Regions from separate parts of the Arthrobacter sp. AOP36-F1-5 genome, predicted to be linked through region 2. Evidence: riboswitches for the same ligand, from Rfam matches in the RefSeq annotation. Region 2 holds a riboswitch; each other region holds the start of a gene.
The links. A riboswitch is a leader RNA that binds a small molecule or an ion and turns the genes downstream of it on or off. The one in region 2 is predicted to bind S-adenosylmethionine.
Positions count from the first base shown of each region.

Region 1: linked by a shared signal. The riboswitch ahead of AC3ZI9_RS11375 (bifunctional o-acetylhomoserine/o-acetylserine sulfhydrylase) and the one ahead of AC3ZI9_RS14995 (OsmC family protein) in region 2 are both predicted to bind S-adenosylmethionine.
Region 3: linked by a shared signal. The riboswitch ahead of AC3ZI9_RS00895 (MFS transporter) and the one ahead of AC3ZI9_RS14995 (OsmC family protein) in region 2 are both predicted to bind S-adenosylmethionine.
Region 4: linked by a shared signal. The riboswitch ahead of AC3ZI9_RS03425 (hypothetical protein) and the one ahead of AC3ZI9_RS14995 (OsmC family protein) in region 2 are both predicted to bind S-adenosylmethionine.

Region 1 covers NZ_CM176892.1:2,470,851-2,474,987, reverse strand. The annotation lists gene AC3ZI9_RS11385 (GDSL-type esterase/lipase family protein) at 1-702, shown strand, start outside; gene AC3ZI9_RS11380 (VOC family protein) at 778-1,422, opposite strand; SAM riboswitch class IV at 1,631-1,747, shown strand; gene AC3ZI9_RS11375 (bifunctional o-acetylhomoserine/o-acetylserine sulfhydrylase) at 1,815-3,176, shown strand; gene metX (homoserine O-acetyltransferase MetX) at 3,194-4,137, shown strand, end outside.
Region 2 covers NZ_CM176892.1:3,263,059-3,267,195, reverse strand. The annotation lists partial or broken gene AC3ZI9_RS15005 (DUF805 domain-containing protein) at 1-168, opposite strand, end outside; gene AC3ZI9_RS15000 (DUF805 domain-containing protein) at 401-1,018, opposite strand; gene AC3ZI9_RS14995 (OsmC family protein) at 1,564-2,106, opposite strand; SAM riboswitch class IV at 2,141-2,256, opposite strand; gene AC3ZI9_RS14990 (DUF6226 family protein) at 2,409-3,077, shown strand; gene AC3ZI9_RS14985 (SRPBCC family protein) at 3,280-3,732, opposite strand; gene AC3ZI9_RS14980 (hypothetical protein) at 3,798-4,004, shown strand; gene AC3ZI9_RS14975 (hypothetical protein) at 4,046-4,137, shown strand, end outside.
Region 3 covers NZ_CM176892.1:180,050-184,186, reverse strand. The annotation lists gene AC3ZI9_RS00900 (acyl-CoA dehydrogenase family protein) at 1-800, opposite strand, end outside; gene AC3ZI9_RS00895 (MFS transporter) at 809-2,158, opposite strand; SAM riboswitch class I at 2,168-2,257, opposite strand; gene AC3ZI9_RS00890 (LLM class flavin-dependent oxidoreductase) at 2,273-3,682, opposite strand; gene AC3ZI9_RS00885 (acyl-CoA dehydrogenase family protein) at 3,679-4,137, opposite strand, start outside.
Region 4 covers NZ_CM176892.1:751,962-756,098, forward strand. The annotation lists gene AC3ZI9_RS03415 (SRPBCC family protein) at 1-499, shown strand, start outside; gene AC3ZI9_RS03420 (VIT1/CCC1 transporter family protein) at 526-1,674, opposite strand; gene AC3ZI9_RS03425 (hypothetical protein) at 1,910-2,155, opposite strand; SAM riboswitch class IV at 2,206-2,316, opposite strand; gene AC3ZI9_RS03430 (sodium:solute symporter family protein) at 2,474-4,006, opposite strand.

The sequences.
Region 1 (4,137 bases), 790 kb from region 2:
AAGCCGCTCCACCCCGCGCCCCGGACCCGTCCGCTGTGGGTCCACCACGGCAGCTCCATCAGCCAGGGATCGAACGCGGCATCCCCCAGCGGGATCTGGCCCGCCGTGGCAGCCCGCCGGGGCGGGGTCGAACTGCACAACCTCGGCTTCGGGGGCAGCTGCTTCGTGGACCCCTTCATGGCGCGGGTGATCCGCGATGCGCCAGCGGACGTCATCAGCGTCAAACTCGGCATCAACATCGTGAACCTGGATGCCATGCGCGTGCGGACCCTGGTCCCGGCCATCCACGGATTCCTTGACACCATCCGCGAGGGGCATCCCACCACGCCGCTGGTGTTGATCTCCCCGATCTTCTGCCCGATTCACGAAAGCACGTCGGGCCCCGGCACGATCGTCCCGGAGAGCCTGGGGACCAGCCAGGTCAAGTTCAGCGCGACGGGGACCCCAGGGGATGAATCGGCGGGACGGCTGACCTTGGAGGTCATCCGCCGCGAGATGCGCTCCCTGGTCGAAGACCGGGCGGACGATGCGAACCTGTACTTCCTGGACGGACTCGAGCTGTATGGGGCCCCGGACGAGGCCGAGCTGCCGCTGCCGGACAACCTGCATCCGGATTCCGCAACGCATCAGCTGATCGGCGATCGCTTCGCCGATCGGGTCTTCGCCGCCGACGGACCCTTCGCGGCGGTGCCGCGGCACTGATCCGGGACGGCACAGAGCGAAAACGACGGCGGCCCGCGGGCCGCCGTCGTTCGGTGTTCCACCTCCGTGAGCGGATCAGAGGGTGATGGTCCCCGAGGGGGTCTCGAAGGTCACCGTCATGATTCCCGGGGTGCCATTGGGGGCCTCCCACTGGACTTCGACATCGCCCAACGGCGACTCCGAGGGGGTGCCCAGCCATTCGCGGACCCGTTCGACCGAACCGGCGATCGCGATCCCGGAGATATGCCCCTGCGGATCCAATGCCCGGGAGGGGTGCAGGTCCTCGGTGCCGGTATCCCAGCGCAGCATGTAGGGCACCTGCGGGTCGGCGATCAGGCCCTTGATGCCGATCTGCTGCCACGTCAGTTCTTGGCCGTCGGGGAACTTGCGGTTGCCCGGGACCGATGACCGGCCCAGACGTTCCTCGAACGGGGCCAGGTCGTCAACGGCGACGCACCAACCCATCCATCCGCCACCCATCTCCGATCGGGCCCGGACGGCCTGGCCGAACGGCGCCTTGTCCGAGGACGGGTGGTCCAGGACCTCCACGACCTCCAGGTACTGGGTGTTCTTCAACGGGAAAATGACGTTCCTGGTCCCGAAGCGGGGATGAATGCCTCCCTTGACGGACTCGATCCCCAGAGTCTTGCCGACACGGGCGGCCGTCGCGGCCAACCCGTCTGGTCCACATGCGTACGAAACGTGATCCAACCTCATCATGGCTTCATGATCGCACTTTGTGAGGTGCGTCTCGACTTAGGGTGCCCTAAATCACCATGGTTCGTATTTTCCTCGACCCGTTTCCCGGGCCTCCATCGCGGCCGTCAGGAGGGGGACCGGACGGGGGAGGGGGAGGAATGTTGCGCCCTGCGGTCATATTGACGCCGCGTTGTTGCGGCGGCCGCCCCGATCCACAACACTGGAGGCAGGTCATGAGTGCCAGCGCGAAACCCCGGTTTGCTGGCCGGCAACCCTCCACTCGCGGTGGGGTGCCCCGGGTGAAGACCTGGTTCGCCTCCACAAGGAGAACGGACAAGCGCGGGTCACCTCCCGGCGTTCCCTTCCGGGACCGCCGTGGAACAGGGGCCCCTGAGTCGTAGAAGGGGACAGAAATGTCTGCATCATGGTCTTTTGAAACCCGCCAGGTCCACGCCGGACAGGCACCGGATCCCACCACCGGGGCCCGGGCGCCGCCGATCTACCAGACGACGTCGTATGTCTTCCCCAGCGCCGAGAGTGCCGCAGCACGCTTCGCGCTGAAGGAACTCGAGCCGATCTACACCCGCATCGGCAACCCGACGCAGGAAGCCGTCGAAACCCGGATCGCCGACCTCGAAGGCGGGGTCGGGGCCCTGCTGCTGGCCTCGGGCCAGGCGGCGACCACGCTTTCGATCCTCAACCTCGCGGGAGCCGGGGACCATATCGTGGCCAGCCCGAGCCTCTACGGGGGAACGCAGAACCTGTTCAAGCACACGTTGAAGCGCCTCGGCATCGAGGTCACCTTCGTGGAGGATCCCGACCACCTGGATTCCTGGCGGGCCGCGGTGAAACCGAACACCAAGGCATTCTTCGGTGAGGTCATCTCCAATCCGCGCCAGGACGTCCTGGATATCGAGGGCGTCAGCACGGTGGCCCACGAAGCCGGGGTCCCGCTCATCGTGGACAACACCCTGGGCACCCCGTACCTGGTCCGCCCCATCGAATTCGGTGCCGACATCGTGGTGCACTCGGCCACGAAGTACCTGGGCGGGCACGGAACCTCCGTCGCCGGGGCCATCGTTGATTCGGGCAACTTCGACTTCGCGGCCGACCCGGAACGCTTCCCGGAATTCAATACCCCCGACGAGTCCTACAACGGGCTGGTCTTCGCCCGCGATCTGGGGGTCGACGGCGCCCTGGGGGCGAACCTGGCGTTCATCCTCAAGGCGCGCGTCCAGTTGTTGCGCGATCTGGGTTCGGCGGTCTCCCCGTTCAACGCCTTCCTGATCGCCCAGGGCCTGGAAACCCTGAGCCTGCGCATGGAACGCCATGTGGCCAACGCGCAGAAGGTCGCCGAATGGCTCGAGGCCCACGCCCAGGTCGACTCCGTCGCCTTCGCCGGCCTGCCCTCCAGCCCCTGGTACGAACTCGGCCGCAAATACGCCCCGCGGGGCGTCGGCGCGGTCCTGGCCTTCGAGATCTCCGGCGGCGAACCGGCCGGCCGGGCCTTCGTCGACGGCCTCGAACTGCACTCCAACGTCGCCAACATCGGCGATGTGCGCTCGCTGGTGATCCACCCGGCCTCCACCACGCACTCCCAGCTCTCCGACGCCGAACGCGCCGCGGCCGGGGTGGGAGCCGGACTGGTGCGCCTGTCGGTGGGCATCGAGCACATCGACGACATCATCGCCGACCTCGAGGTCGGTTTCGCCGCCGCGGCCGCCGCCGGGGACGAAGCCGCAGAGGCCGCCCCGGAAGTCCAGGCCGTCCGGTGAGCCAGGGCGTCGGCGACGTGAGGGAACGACGTCAGGCCCCCGGGGCGCCGTTGATCCGTGACGGCATCCTCAAATGCGTGCCCATCGGCGGCTACCGCTTCGAGACCGGCGGCTGGCTGCCCGAGGTGATGATCGGCTACGAGACCTGGGGGACCCTGGACGCCCGGGCCTCCAATGCGGTGCTGTTGCTGCACGCCCTGACGGGGGATACCCATGTCTCCCGGGGGCACAGCCAGGAAGAAGGCTGGTGGGAAGGACTCGTGGGTCCGGGAAAGACGATCGATACCGACAGGTTCTTCGTCGTGGCCCCGAACATGGTCGGCGGCTGCTATGGCTCCAGCGGGCCCTCCAGCCTCGACCCCGACGGGCAGGCCTGGGGCTCCCGGTTCCCGTTCACCACGGTGCGGGATTCGGTGCGCACCGAGGCCCGGTTGGCCGACTACCTGGGCATTTCACGCTGGCACTCCGTCCTGGGCGGTTCCCTCGGTGGAGCGCGAGCGTTGGAATGGGCGGTGGAATACCCCGAACGCGTGGCCCGGTGCGCCGTCATTGCGGCCACCGCGGTCGCCTCCGCCGAACAGATCGCCTTCGGGCAGATCCAGACGCAGGCCATCCGGCTGGATCCGGACTTCTCCGGTGGCGACTTCTACGGAGCGGCGCCCTCGGCCGGCGCCCTCGACGCCGTCGGCACCGTGGCCCGGGGCAGTGGCACCGGCCCCCTCGCGGGGCTGGGGATCGCCCGCCGGCTGGCCCACATCACCTACCGTTCCGAGCCGGAACTGGAGATCCGTTTCGGGCACGAGGGCCAGGCCGAGGAGGACCCCTTCGGCAGCCCCGGCTTCGACCGGGGCCGGTACCAGGTCGAAAGCTATCTGGACCACCAGGCCGGCAAGCTGGTGACCCGCTTCGACGCGAACTCCTACATCGTGCTCACCGAGGCACTGGTGGGGCATGACGTCGG
Region 2 (4,137 bases):
GCCGAGCCCCATCTCGCCGGTCACCGGGTCCATGCCACCGACCCCGAGAACGATGAACACGGCGAAGAGGACGAGATAGACGATGCTGTTGAAGAGGCAGAACCACCAGTACTCACTCCGGCTCGCTCGACCACTGAAGGTTGCATATTTGCCGAAGAAGCGCTTCACGGATTGATAGAAATCCGCGCCGTAGAGCGGCTGCTCCACCGGGACCTCCCCGAAGGTGACGGTGCGCCCCGAGGGGTTGCTTTACGGGGCGACGGATCCCGCGGGGCCGCCGTAGGGGTTGGGGTAACCAGCGCTCAAGGGGTTCTCCGGGGGAGTCGAGGCCAGGCGGTGTGCGCTGGCGTGCGGGGCCGATGCCCCGGCGGCGGACCGCCGGGACATCGCCGGGGCTTGGCTAGCCCTGGGTCGGGTCGGTGGGCTGCTGGTAGCCCTGTGGGGGGTTCTGGCCCGCGAAACCGCCGCCGGCAGCCGGTGCTCCCGGGTACCCGGCAGAGGTGCCAAAGGCGTTCCCGTAGGCTGCCGCGCCGCCATCGGCGTCGAAACGAGCACCTTCGGGGACGGAGGGCATGATCATGAGGACGAGGACCACGAGCCCACCGAGAATCGGCACCAGGATCAGCAGGTACAGGAATCCGCTGAAGTTGCCGTCGTGCAGGCGGCGGACGCTCAGGGCGATGGACGGGATGATGATGGCCAACCCATAGAGCCCGATCACCAAGGAGGGGATGGCCCCGCCGGCACCCATTTCACCGGTGACGGGGTCGGAGCCGGCCAGTCCGAATCCGATCGCCAAGCCGTAGAACACGGTGTAGACGATGGCGTTGAAAAGCGCGAAGAACCAGAACTCGCTGCGGCTGGCCCGACCCGAGAAGGTCGCATACTTCTTGAAGAAGCGCTTGATGGCCTGGCCGAAGCTGGCCCCGTAGAGCGGCTGGTCCAAGGGAGCCTCACCATGGGTGGGCATGGTGACCCCTCCGGGGTTGCCATAGGGGTTGGGGGTGCTGCTGCTCAAAATTTCCTCCATCGAAAGTATTTCGGGTGATCGGGAGTAGTCTTCCAGATGGAGCCTTGACATGCGATGGGGAGGACTCCCCATGTCGCGTCGTGTCTGCCCTTGGTGTGGGGTAGGCCCCCGGAGCCACCCCGACTAGCTCGAGGCCGCCGGGGCAACCGGCTACCTCTAGCTCGGTGGCATCGGAGGATTGCCCGCCTACACCTTGTGGTTCAGGGGGACCTCTGGAGGCTGCCGGCCACCGCCACTGCCCTGCTGACGGCTCCCGCCGCCGGCAGTGGCAGGCCTGGGCGCACTGGTCCTCGGGGAAGACCCCGATCCACGACAGCTCAGCGGTTTCAACTTGGCCATCACGGTGCCGGGAGCCGGACAGTTGTCACTGGACCGTCGAACTAGACAGAAGCTCACTTCATGAACATCAAGAGATCGCTGCTTCATGGATCGTGACTGGACACCAGGAGCCGCAGCCCCAGGGACAACACCGTGCAATTCGGCAGGTACAGCCGGTTCGGAGGTCCTGTTGGGAGTCGGCTGCTGGCCGCCTTCTAGGAGTTGACCCGCAGGGTCGTGGTCACCGGGGTCGGGTTCGTGAAGACGTCCAATACCGGGCAGTGGGCGTCGACGGCCGCCTGGAGTTCGGCATAGCGTTCCTCGGTGGCCGGACCCGAGACGTCCACGGTCAGCCGCACATCACCGAATCCCGGGCGGACCTTGTCCTCGATGCCGAACAGGCCGCGCACATCCAGGTCGGCGTCCGCCGAGATGTCCAGCGAGTCGATCGTGATGCCCAGCTGGTGAGCATAGAGGCGGTAGACCACCACCTGGCAGGAGATCAACGCCCCGAGGGCGTATTCGACGGGGCTGGCGGCGACGTCGTCCCCGGCCAATGCCGCCGGTTCGTCGACGGTGAATTCGTGGCGTCCGGCGCGGATGGTCGAACCGACCGAGCCCACCGGGTCGGCCGTCGCGCGGAACTGCAGCGATGCGCTGGCAGTGTTCTGACCGATCCGTTCCGCCCAGGCGGATCCCGCGGAATCGAGGCGTTCGGCGCGGTTGGAAATGCTGGTTTCTGCAAGGGTCTGGGTCATGGCGTTCCTTCGCTGTCATGGCGAGCGTGGCGCTGCGCCATACTTACGCCTCCCGGTCGGGACGGCGTCGAATCGTCACCTGGGGCACCCCACTATGGCGAAGGGGGTTGCCGTCCAACCGGCCAGGGCCTCAGGTTGGATCTCTTGATTCTTGGGTTCGATTCTGCTGGCGGGAACGCCGATCGGGCAAACGCGTCGCGTCATCCGGAGACATACGCCGGGTCATCCGCGGGTGGAGAGCCCGCCATCCCCGCAGCAGGATTCCCCTCGCCAGGGGGTATCCCAGCGGTTATCGTGGGGCCATGAGCGGATACCGGCGCCCGGAGTTCACCCCGGAGATCCATCGCGATGGACAGGGCGCCCCGATCGCCTACGGCCATCGGTGGGAAGGGATGTCTCCGCCTTCGCGCGCCTACTCCACGGTGGGCCATCGACACCGGTTCGCTCCCTTGCATGAGGTCGCTGATGCCCAGCTCGACTGGCTGTTGGACGCCTTTGACGTCGTCGCCGAACGGGACCCGGAGGTTGCTTCCGATCTGCTGTTCCCCTCGGAGGACGTCGTCCACGCGGTCCGGGTCGTCCCGTCCAACCTGCTCGCGGCCCCGCTGACCTTCGTCTTCACCGGGTTCCCGGGGATCTTCCTGCACGCTGGCGCCCTCTACGACGCCCACTATCCGGTATGCGGTTGCGATGCCTGCGATGACGATGTCCAGGAGCTGTTGGAAAACCTTGAATCCGTGGTGCGAGCCGTCGTCTCAGGCGGCTATTTTGAACGAATTAATCCCAACGACGACCAATCTGTCGATTATCGGCTGGCCGAGCCGGGCCGGTGGGAAGAAGCCGGGTGCATCCATGCCGAGGATGTGCCCGAGGGAAGGATGGAGGTGGCAGAAGCCATGCTCCCTTCCGATGGGCACTGGCGGCCGTGGCCGGAAGCGGTGCGAGACGCGGCTGGTGCGGCAGGGGGCTGACAAACCGTGTGCCCGTGGCGGTTCCGTCGTGATCTTCCATCAGGGCCGGCGGGCGTCAACACTGCGCGGGATGATGGCCACGTGCTTCCTGGCCGACATCGAAACACAAGAACCGCAGGCACTCATGGCGCGAATCACCGGCAACCATAAGCGCGGAAATGAACGCGTTGCACGGAAGCATCCGCGCAATCAGGGCCGCTAATTAGTCCACGGGCCCGGCGCTGAGATGGCGGTTCCGCTCCTCGATGAGCTTCTGCAGATAACGGGCCAGGAAGAGCTTCTCTGCCAAACGACCGAGAGGGCCGAACGGTGCGGCGAAATCGACGCGGTCAACCATGGTTGTTCCCCCCGACTCCTGGCTGAACTCATGGATATGACGAAACCAGCGGAACGGGCCCTTGACCTGTTCGTCGATGAAGGAGTGCGGTGCTTCCATCTGCATGATGCGGCTGGTCATCTTCAGGGGGACGCCAAAGTGCCAAGCCCGCCATGTCACGTTCTCACCGAGTGAGATGAGGCCGGAAGTGACACCGGCGATGGCCTCCTCCCGGGACTTCGCCAGCGATTGTTGATGGGTGTCGATGTTCCGGGCCAGATCGAATAAGTGTTCCTGAGGGATGGTGGTCCACGTCGTGCACTGGAAGGAAACGCTCATGGGCAGAGTCTCTCAGGTGTTGCCCGCCTCTCGAAAGGTCGGCGAATACGCGGTACGGTGCGCGTATGCGCTTCTCCACCCAGCAACGCCTCCTGATTGCCGCCTACTGCGCCATGATCCTCGTGGGTCTACTGCTGTTGGTCTTCGGGCTCTTCGGGGAATCCTGGTGGCTGCCCGTGATCGGCGCGCTCATCGTCGCAGGCTCCGGATTCACGCTCTCCGTATGGGTGCGGGAGTTTCGGCGTCAAGACACCCTGAAGAACCGGGCCTGAGGGTTGTTCCACGGGAGACGGTGAATCCGTAGTCTGTAGGCGTGAACAGAACAGCGACTCCCTTCCTCGTCATCGGTGGCCTCGGCATGCTGCTCGGTGGTCTCTTCTCCGCCATCAGTGCCGCCTCCCCGTC
Region 3 (4,137 bases), 440 kb from region 2:
ACGAGTTCGGAGGCGTCGCACAGGGCGGCCCGGCCGATCCCGGCCAGCACGGCCAGCAGGACCAGTTGGAAGAACGCCGGTTCCAGCGTGCTGGTGACCTTGCGGGAAATGATGTTGGAGGACTCGACGGCCACGTTGTCGAAGATCGCGGTTCCGGTGCCGGTCAACGGTTGGCCGAAGCCGTCCCAGTCATCGTGGATGGCCACCCCGTCGGCATCGGTGGGGACGACGGCGTACTGCCGGCCTTCGACGCCCTCGGTACTGGCCAGCACCACCACCCAATCGGCGAAGATGCTGCCGGTGGTGTAGTACTTCGCACCATTGAGGACCCAGCCGCCGTCGTGCCGTGTCAGTTTCGTCGCCGTGGTGCCCAGGGCGTTGCCGCCGCGTTCGGTGGCCGCGTTGCCGAAGATCTGCCCGGCCAGCACCCGCGGGAACCAGGTGTCGCGGAAGTCCCGCGGCTGCAAGGCAATGGTTTCGACGAAGGAAAAATGTGATCGCAGCAGATGGGCCACGTTGGAATCGGCGGCAGCCAATTCCACCAGCAGCCGGAACAGGTGTTCATGGTTCACCGGGTCCCCGCCGTATTCGGCCGGCACCCGCAAGGTGGTGAAACCGGCCTCCTGGAGGCACCCGACTTGTTCGAAGGGAAGCACATGGTCCTGTTCGCGGGCGACGGCGTCGACGGCGATGGCGTCGAAGACGGGGCGGAAGCGTGCGGCCAGGGCAAGATAGCGGGCTTCGGAGCCCTCCGGTACGGGGGTGTCGAAGGCCGGTGGGGTGGTGGTGGTTTCACTCATGGTCGTTCCTAACTGACGAGGGTATGTTCGGGCTCGGAGACGGGGCAGGCGTCTTGGCGTGCGTCCAGATCCCGCGCACTGGTTTCGGGGGAAAGCAGGGTGGTGACGACGGTGAGCGCGCCGACCGCAACGAAGTAGGCGATGACCCAGATCGGGCTGCCGCCGCCGGCGGCCAGCAGCGCGGTGGCCACCAGCGGGGCCAGGCCACCGCCCAGGACTGAACCGATCTGATAGCCGATGGACACCCCGGAAAAGCGGACCCGGGTGTCGAAGAGCTCGGAGAAGAACGCCGCCTGCGGCCCATACATCGCGTCGTGGCCGATGTTCATGCCCAGCACGACGGTCAGCACGATCAGCACGAAGCTGCCGGTATCGAGCAGCGGGAAGGCGATCAGGGCAACCAGGATGCTGAATATCCCGCCGAAGAGGTAGGTGCGCCGGCGCCCGATCCTGTCCGATACCCAGCCCCAGAACGGGACGGTGACCAGTCCGAGGGCGGAGGCGATGAGAATGGCCTGCAACCCGGTTTCGCGGCTGATTCCGCCCTGGGCCAGGTAGGTCAGGATGAAGACCGTGTAGACGTAGTAGAACGCGTTCTGGGCGATGCGCAGCCCGGTGGTCAGGGCGACTTGGCGGGGATGGGTGCGCAGCGATTCCAGCACCGGGCGGCGGGAGACCTGCTGCGTTTGAACCACCTGTTTGAAGGAGGCGCTGTCCTCGATCCTCAGCCGCACCACCAGACCGACGACGACCAGCAGGATGCTCGCCAGGAACGGCAGCCGCCATCCCCAGGCCAGATAGGCGGCATCCGGCAGGGCTGATTCCAGTCCCAACAGCACCGCCGTGGCCAACAGCATGCCCGCGCTCGGGCCGATTTGGGTGGCGCTGCTGGTCAGTCCGCGGCGTCCGGGGGCGGCGTGTTCGACGGTCATCAGGGCGGCTCCCGCCCATTCGGCACCGTAGCCGATGCCCTGGGCCACGCGCAGGATCAGCAGTAGCGCCGGGGCAATCCATCCGGCAGTGTCGTGGGTGGGCAGCAAACCGATCGCCGTGGTGGCGATACCGGTCAGCAGCAGGGAGGCAACCAGCACGGTCTTGCGTCCGATCCGATCCCCGTAGTGCCCTCCAAGAAGCCCACCAATGGGGCGGGCGATGAACCCGACGGCATAGGTGGCGAAGGCCGCCATGGTCCCGACCAACGGGTCGGCCGGTGCGAAGAACAGCGGGCCGAAGACAGTCGCCGCGGCGAGCCCGTAGAGCACGAAGTCGTAGCCCTCGATCGTGGTGCCGATGAAGCTGGCGACGGCGACGCGTGAACGCATCCTGCGGGTTGGCGGGGTGGGCGTGGTGGTGGTCATGGTGGTTCCTTTCCATCGGTCCCGGCGGAAGCACCTGCCCGAAACGGGTGGTTGCTGCGGAGTCAACGAGCCAGGTCTCTCGTCCGCTCTGGATGGTGGTTCTCGTAGGTGCTGCTAGCTGGTGGCCAGTTGTGCTACCGCGAGCCGGTAGTCGGCGGCCCGGTGGCTGTCCTTGACCCGGTCCCCGGCGCCGAAGAGCTTCTGGCGCAGGGTCCCCGGCGCGTATTCGGTGGGGTAGGCACCCAGGGCCTGCAGTTCGGGGATGACGAATTCGACGACATCCTCGAAGGTGCCCGGGGTGATGGCGTAGGCAATATTGAAGCCGTCCACGTCGGTGTCCTGGACCCACTCAACGAGCTTCGCGGCGACCTGGGCCCCGTCACCGACGGTGACCGGGCCGAAACCGCCGACGCCGATCCATTCGGCCAACTGGCGGATGGTCCACGGTTTGCCGTCATCCCCGGAGGCCTTCTTGAACGTCTCCACCGAGGACTGGATGGCATTGGACTTCACGTCCTCACCGATCACGTCGTCAAGGTCGTACTGTGACATGTCGATTCCGGTCCAGCCCGAGAGCAGGGCCAGCGACCCGTTGATGTCGGCGTAGGAGGCATAGTCGGCGTATTTGTTCTGCGCCTCCTCGTCTGTGGCAGCGGTGATGATCGTCTGCATCGTGTAGATCTTCACGTCGTAGCGGTCGCGGCCGGCGGCCTCGACATTGTCCCGGATCCTCCGCACGGTGTCGGTGAGGATTTCTTTGGTCGGACTATTCACGAAGACGGATTCGGCGTTCGCCCCCGCGAATTCCAGGCCGCGCGGGGAGGCACCGGCCTGGTAGATGACCGGGGTGCGCTGCACCGAGGGTTCGGTGATGGCAATGCCCGGGACCTTGAAGTACTTGCCCTCGTGGCCGATCTCGTGGACCTTCGACGGGTCGGTGTAGACCCCCGATTCCCGGTCGCGGAGAACGGCGTCGTCCTCCCAGGAACCCTCGAGCAGCTTATAGACCACTTCGAGGTACTCATCGGCGTGGTCGTAGCGTTCGTCGTGTTCCATCTGGTCTTCCTGGCCCATGTTCCTGGCTGCCGAGGGCAGGTATCCGGTCACCACGTTCCAGCCGAGGCGGCCGTTGGTCAGGTGGTCCAGGGTCGCCAGTCGGCGGGCGAACGGGTAGGGGTGTTCGTAGGCGGTTCCGGCGGTGACCCCGAAGCCCAGGTTCTCGGTGACGGAAGCCATCGCGGAGACCAGCAGGAACGGGTCGTTGACCGGGACCTGGGCGCCGGCGGAGAGCGGGGTGGAGTTGGTGGATCCGTAGACGTCGTAGGTGCCCAAGACGTCCGCGATGAAGATCCCGTCGAACAGCCCCTTCTCCAGCGTCTTGGCCAGCTCGGTCCAGTAGCCCAGTTCCTTATAGCGCCACGCCTGGTCCTGCGGATGACGCCACAGCCCCGGCGATTGGTGGACCACGCAGTTCATGTCGAAGGCGTTCAGGCGGATCCGGCGGCGTGCTGGTGTGGTGCTCATTTTTCTCCTTCAGGGGTCTTGAGGTCGCCGACGGCGCCGAGTTTGCGCGGCGTCGCGGCGTTGACCTCGTAGTCGCCGACGATGCGGGACTTGTACATGGCGGGGTTGTGGGTGGCTATGGTGCGCGCGTTGCGCCAGTGGCGGTCCAGGTTGCAGGCGGTGGAGGTCGCCGAGGCGCCGAGGCCGTCGAAGAGCTTGCTGGTCGCCTCGAGCACGAGTGGTTGGATGCTCGTCTGGGCCCGGTTGGCGGCCAGCTCGCTGACCGCGTACTGCTCCGCGGGGCTCAGCCCCGGTTGGCCGATCACCGATTCGAGTTCGGCGATGGCGGCCAACAGGATCGCGTCCACGGCACAGGCGGTCGCCGAGATCTCTCCGATGACCTGCAGGACCTGGGGTTCATGCCGGGAGGGGACGCCGGTTCCGGTGGTGAAGGCTCGTTCACGCAGTTGGGTGTG
Region 4 (4,137 bases), 1.0 Mb from region 2:
GCAGGCCGCCCTGGCCGAACGCGCCCAGGCCGAGAAGGTCGCGGAACAGGAGCGGGTCGAGGCCGAGAAGGCGGCAGAGGCCGCCCGCGAGGAGCAGGCCAAGGCGCAGAAGGCGGCGGAGCTCGAGCGGGCCCAGGCGGAACGGACCGCCGCCGCCGAACGGGTCAAGGAGGAGAGGGCGGCCCGGCAGGAACACGAACGCCGGACGAAGGCCGCGCGGGCCGAGGAGGCCGAGGCGGCGAAGACCCGGAAGAACGCCCCGCAGGTGCCCGTGGAGCCGTTGCCGCCGATCGGGGCGACCCCCCGGCCGTTGACGACGACCCCACGCCGGCCCGCACGCGAGATGATCGCCGCAGCCAAGGCCGGACGGCGGGATGCTCCGGCCCCCGGGCAGGGCACCGAACCGGCCGGCGAGCCGGACACGCAGGAGCCGACCCCGCCCCCGGCGGGGGACCGCCGCCCCGTGGCCGCAGCCCGCCGGATGCGCCGCGCCAGCTGAACGGAAGGGGCCGGGTTCTGCGGGTCCTAGCCGATGTTCCCGCCGAAGAGCAGGCCGAGAACGTAGGTGACCCCGGCGGCACCGAGGCCGATGGCCAGCTGCCGGAACCCGCGTTTGGCCGGGGAGGCGCCGGAGAGCAGTCCGACGATGCCCCCGGTCAGCATCAACGCGACCCCGACCAGGAGCAGGGCCACCAGCAGGGCTGGCAGCCCGCCCATACCGAAGAGGTAGGGCAGGATCGGGACCAAGGCCCCCGAGGAGAAGAAGCAGAAGCTGGAGGCGGCGGCGCCGAAGGCGGAGCCCAGGGCCTCGTGTTCGTCGCCGCCGGTTTCGGTTTCGGGCACCTCGGGTTGCAGGGACAATGAGGGGTCGCAGTCGCAGCTGAAGGTCCCCAGCCGTTCGGCGGCCCGGTGCTCGGCGGCCTCCCGGCTCATGCCGCGGGCCCGGTAGACCAGGACCAGTTCGTTGGCCTGCAGGTCCAGGTCCGGGGCGGCGATGAGCGTGATCTGGGTCGGTTGGGAGGCGGTGAGCAGTTCGCGCTGCGAGCGGACGGAGACGTATTCCCCGGCGGCCATGGACAGGGCGCCGGCGAGCAGGCCGGCGACCCCGGCAAAGAGGACCAGCGCGCTGGACACCCCGGCGGCGCCGATGCCCATCACTAGGGCCAGGTTGGAGACCAGCCCGTCGTTGGCCCCGAAGACGGCGGCCCGGAAGTTGCCGGAGAGCCGGTTGCGGCCGCGGATCGCCAGCCCGCGTACGACTTCCTCATGCACCAGCTCATCGGCGGCCATCTGAGCGGTGGCGTCGGCGTCGCTGTCGTAGGGGGAGGCGCCCTCGGCCCGTTGGGCCAAGGCCAGGACGAAGACCGAGCCGAAGTTGCGGGCCATGAACCGCAGCATGACGCGGCTGAGCGAGGGGCGTGCGGTCTTCCGGGCATGCTCGCCCAGAAGATTGGACCAATGCTCCTGGTGGCGGGCTTCCGCCCGGGCCAGACCCAACAGGATCTGGCGTTCCTCGCCCTCACGGCGTTTGGCCAGGGTGAGGTAGATGGAACCTTCGACGCGTTCGTCGGCCAGGTATTTGCGCCAGCGCCGGATCTCGGCGGGCGTGGGCTCCCTACGCGAGGCCTCCGCGGCTGGCGGATCGGCGTCGGGGGAGGGGGCATCCGGTGTCATTGGGCGTCCTTCAATCGGTTCGTATGTCCCCGCGGTGGTGCGGGACTGCCGGTCAAAGGTCGGTGGGTGGCCACGAGCCTCGGACCGCCAGTGGCGGGCCGAAGGTCTCGTTCGCCCGGCGTGGTGCCGGGTGGAATGCCGGACCGCCGGGAGGGCGGTCGGTATGTCGACAGGTCCTCGTCCACCCGTGCCGGATCAACGATCCAGCGCGGGTGGGGTGTGGAACTACTCCCCTTCAGCCGACCAGCATACCCGAGGGAGCCTCGGCGCGGTCGCGGACGGGCAGGCGTTCAAGGAAGAACACCTGTGCTTCCCCGTCGGGGCGGTGTGCCCGGGGAATACGCACGGTCAGTGCGCAGGAGTCGGATTCCCAGACCGGTCGGCCGGCCGTGTTGGCCAGCGCATGGTCGAGATCCTTGGGGTGGGGCGCGATGAAGCGCTCCCAGTGACCGTCCACGTTGAGGCAGACGGTGCCTAGCATCGAATCGAAAATTGGAAGGACGGAGACGCTTTGCGCCACGGATTTCCTCTCGTGCGTTCTTACCCAACACGTTGTCGTGCGGGCCGCTTCTTCATCCGAACCACCCACGAACCTGGGGTTGGTGCGCGGGTAGTCGGAGCTGTTGCCCGCGTCTCATGAAGCTTTTTGCCAGCCTAACGTGATTGCCGGGGCAACCCAAGCTGTGTTCCACGTCATTCCCGCTGCATCCCAGCGTTGGTGCGGCTAGATTCGTGTTCGACATCTGCTCCCCCGGGAGCACTGTCACCCGGGGGGAACGAGGACGACGCCGGGGCGGGTTCAGGCTTGCTGATCGGCGGAAACGCCCTCCATGTCGACCCGTCCGGCGACCCGATCCGACCAGTGCCGGGCCACTTCCGGGCGGGTCGGCGGGGAGAGCAGGCTGAACAGGACATAGACCACCAACGAGGCGCCCAGACCGTAGTAGATGGGCTCATTGGCGTAGACCCCGGAGAACTTCTCGGTGGACAGTGCCTCCAGGGTGATCATGGTCGTCAGGGTGACCAGGGTCCCTGCCGCCATGGACAGGGCGGCGCCGATGCCGTTCCCGCGCTTCCAGAGCAGCCCGCCCAGGATCGCGACCAGCAGCCCGCCGACCAGGATGTCGTAGGCGATGGTCAGGGCGGCGACGACGTCGTTGACGAGGATCGCCAGGATGATCGCCACGGCCCCGAGGCCCAGGACCCAGTACCGGTTGGCGGCGACGTCGTGCTCGGGGTTGCGCCCGGTGTTGACCTCGATCTCCTTGCCGAACCAGCTGGCGACGAAGGGGGTGACGTCGTTGCGGGCCACGGTGGCCGCGGCGATGAGTGCGCCGGAGGCGGTGGACATCATGGCCGCCACGGCGGCGGCCAGGACGATCCCGCCGACGGCCACCGGAAGCAGGGTCATGGCGACCTCCGCGTAGACGACGTCCTTGCCCAGGGCCTCGATGTCGATGCCGGGCAGGGCGACCCGGGCGGACATGCCGATGATCGCCCCGGCGATGCCGTAGATCACGCAGTAGATGCCGGCGGTGGCTCCGCCCCAGCGGGCCACCTTGGGGGTGCGGGCGGTGAACACCCGCTGCCAGATGTCCTGGCCGATCAACAGGCCCAGGGTGTAGACCACGAAGTAGGTGATGATCGTCTCGGCGCCCAGGCCGCCCCAACTGAAGAATTCATCGCGGGCCCGTTCGGGGATGCCGGCGGAGATTCCCTCGAAGCCGCCGGCCGCCGAGAGGGCGAAGGGCAGCATCAGGGCGAAGACACCGACGGTCTTGATGACGAACTGGACCTGGTCGGCCAGGGTGATGGACCACATGCCGCCGATGGTGGAGTACACGAGCACGATCGCCCCGCCGACGGCGATGGCGAGCCAGCGGTCCCAGTCGAAGAGCACGACGAAGATCGTGGCGTAGGCCCCGGTGGAGGTGGCACAGAGCATCAGCGTGTAGGCCAGCATGACCACCGCCGAGGCGTTGGTGGCGTGTTTGGAGCCGTAGCGCAGGGTGAGCATCTGGGAGACGGTGAAGATCTTCAGTCGTTGCAGCCGCGGGGCGAAGAACATGCTCAGCAGCAGCACCCCGATGCCGATGGCGATGACCAGCCAGGCGCCGGAGAGGCCGAATTCGTAGCCCAGGCCGACGCCGCCGACGGTGGAGGCGCCCCCGAGTACGACGGCGGCCATGGTTCCGGTGTAGAAGAAGGGGCCGAGTCGGCGCCCCGCGACCAGGTAGTCGCTGCTGTTCTTGGTGCGGGACTTGCCCCACCAGCCGAACGCGAGCATCGCGATCAGGTACGCGATGACGATCGCGATATTGATGATGTCCATGGGGAACCTCTGGTCGGAAAAGGGAGGATGATCAAAAAATGATGTTTACAGGTAAACATCTGTTGCCTACTAAGCTAAAGTGATCTGGCTAACAGGTCAATTGGCCTATGCTGTGTGACGTAATGCAGCAC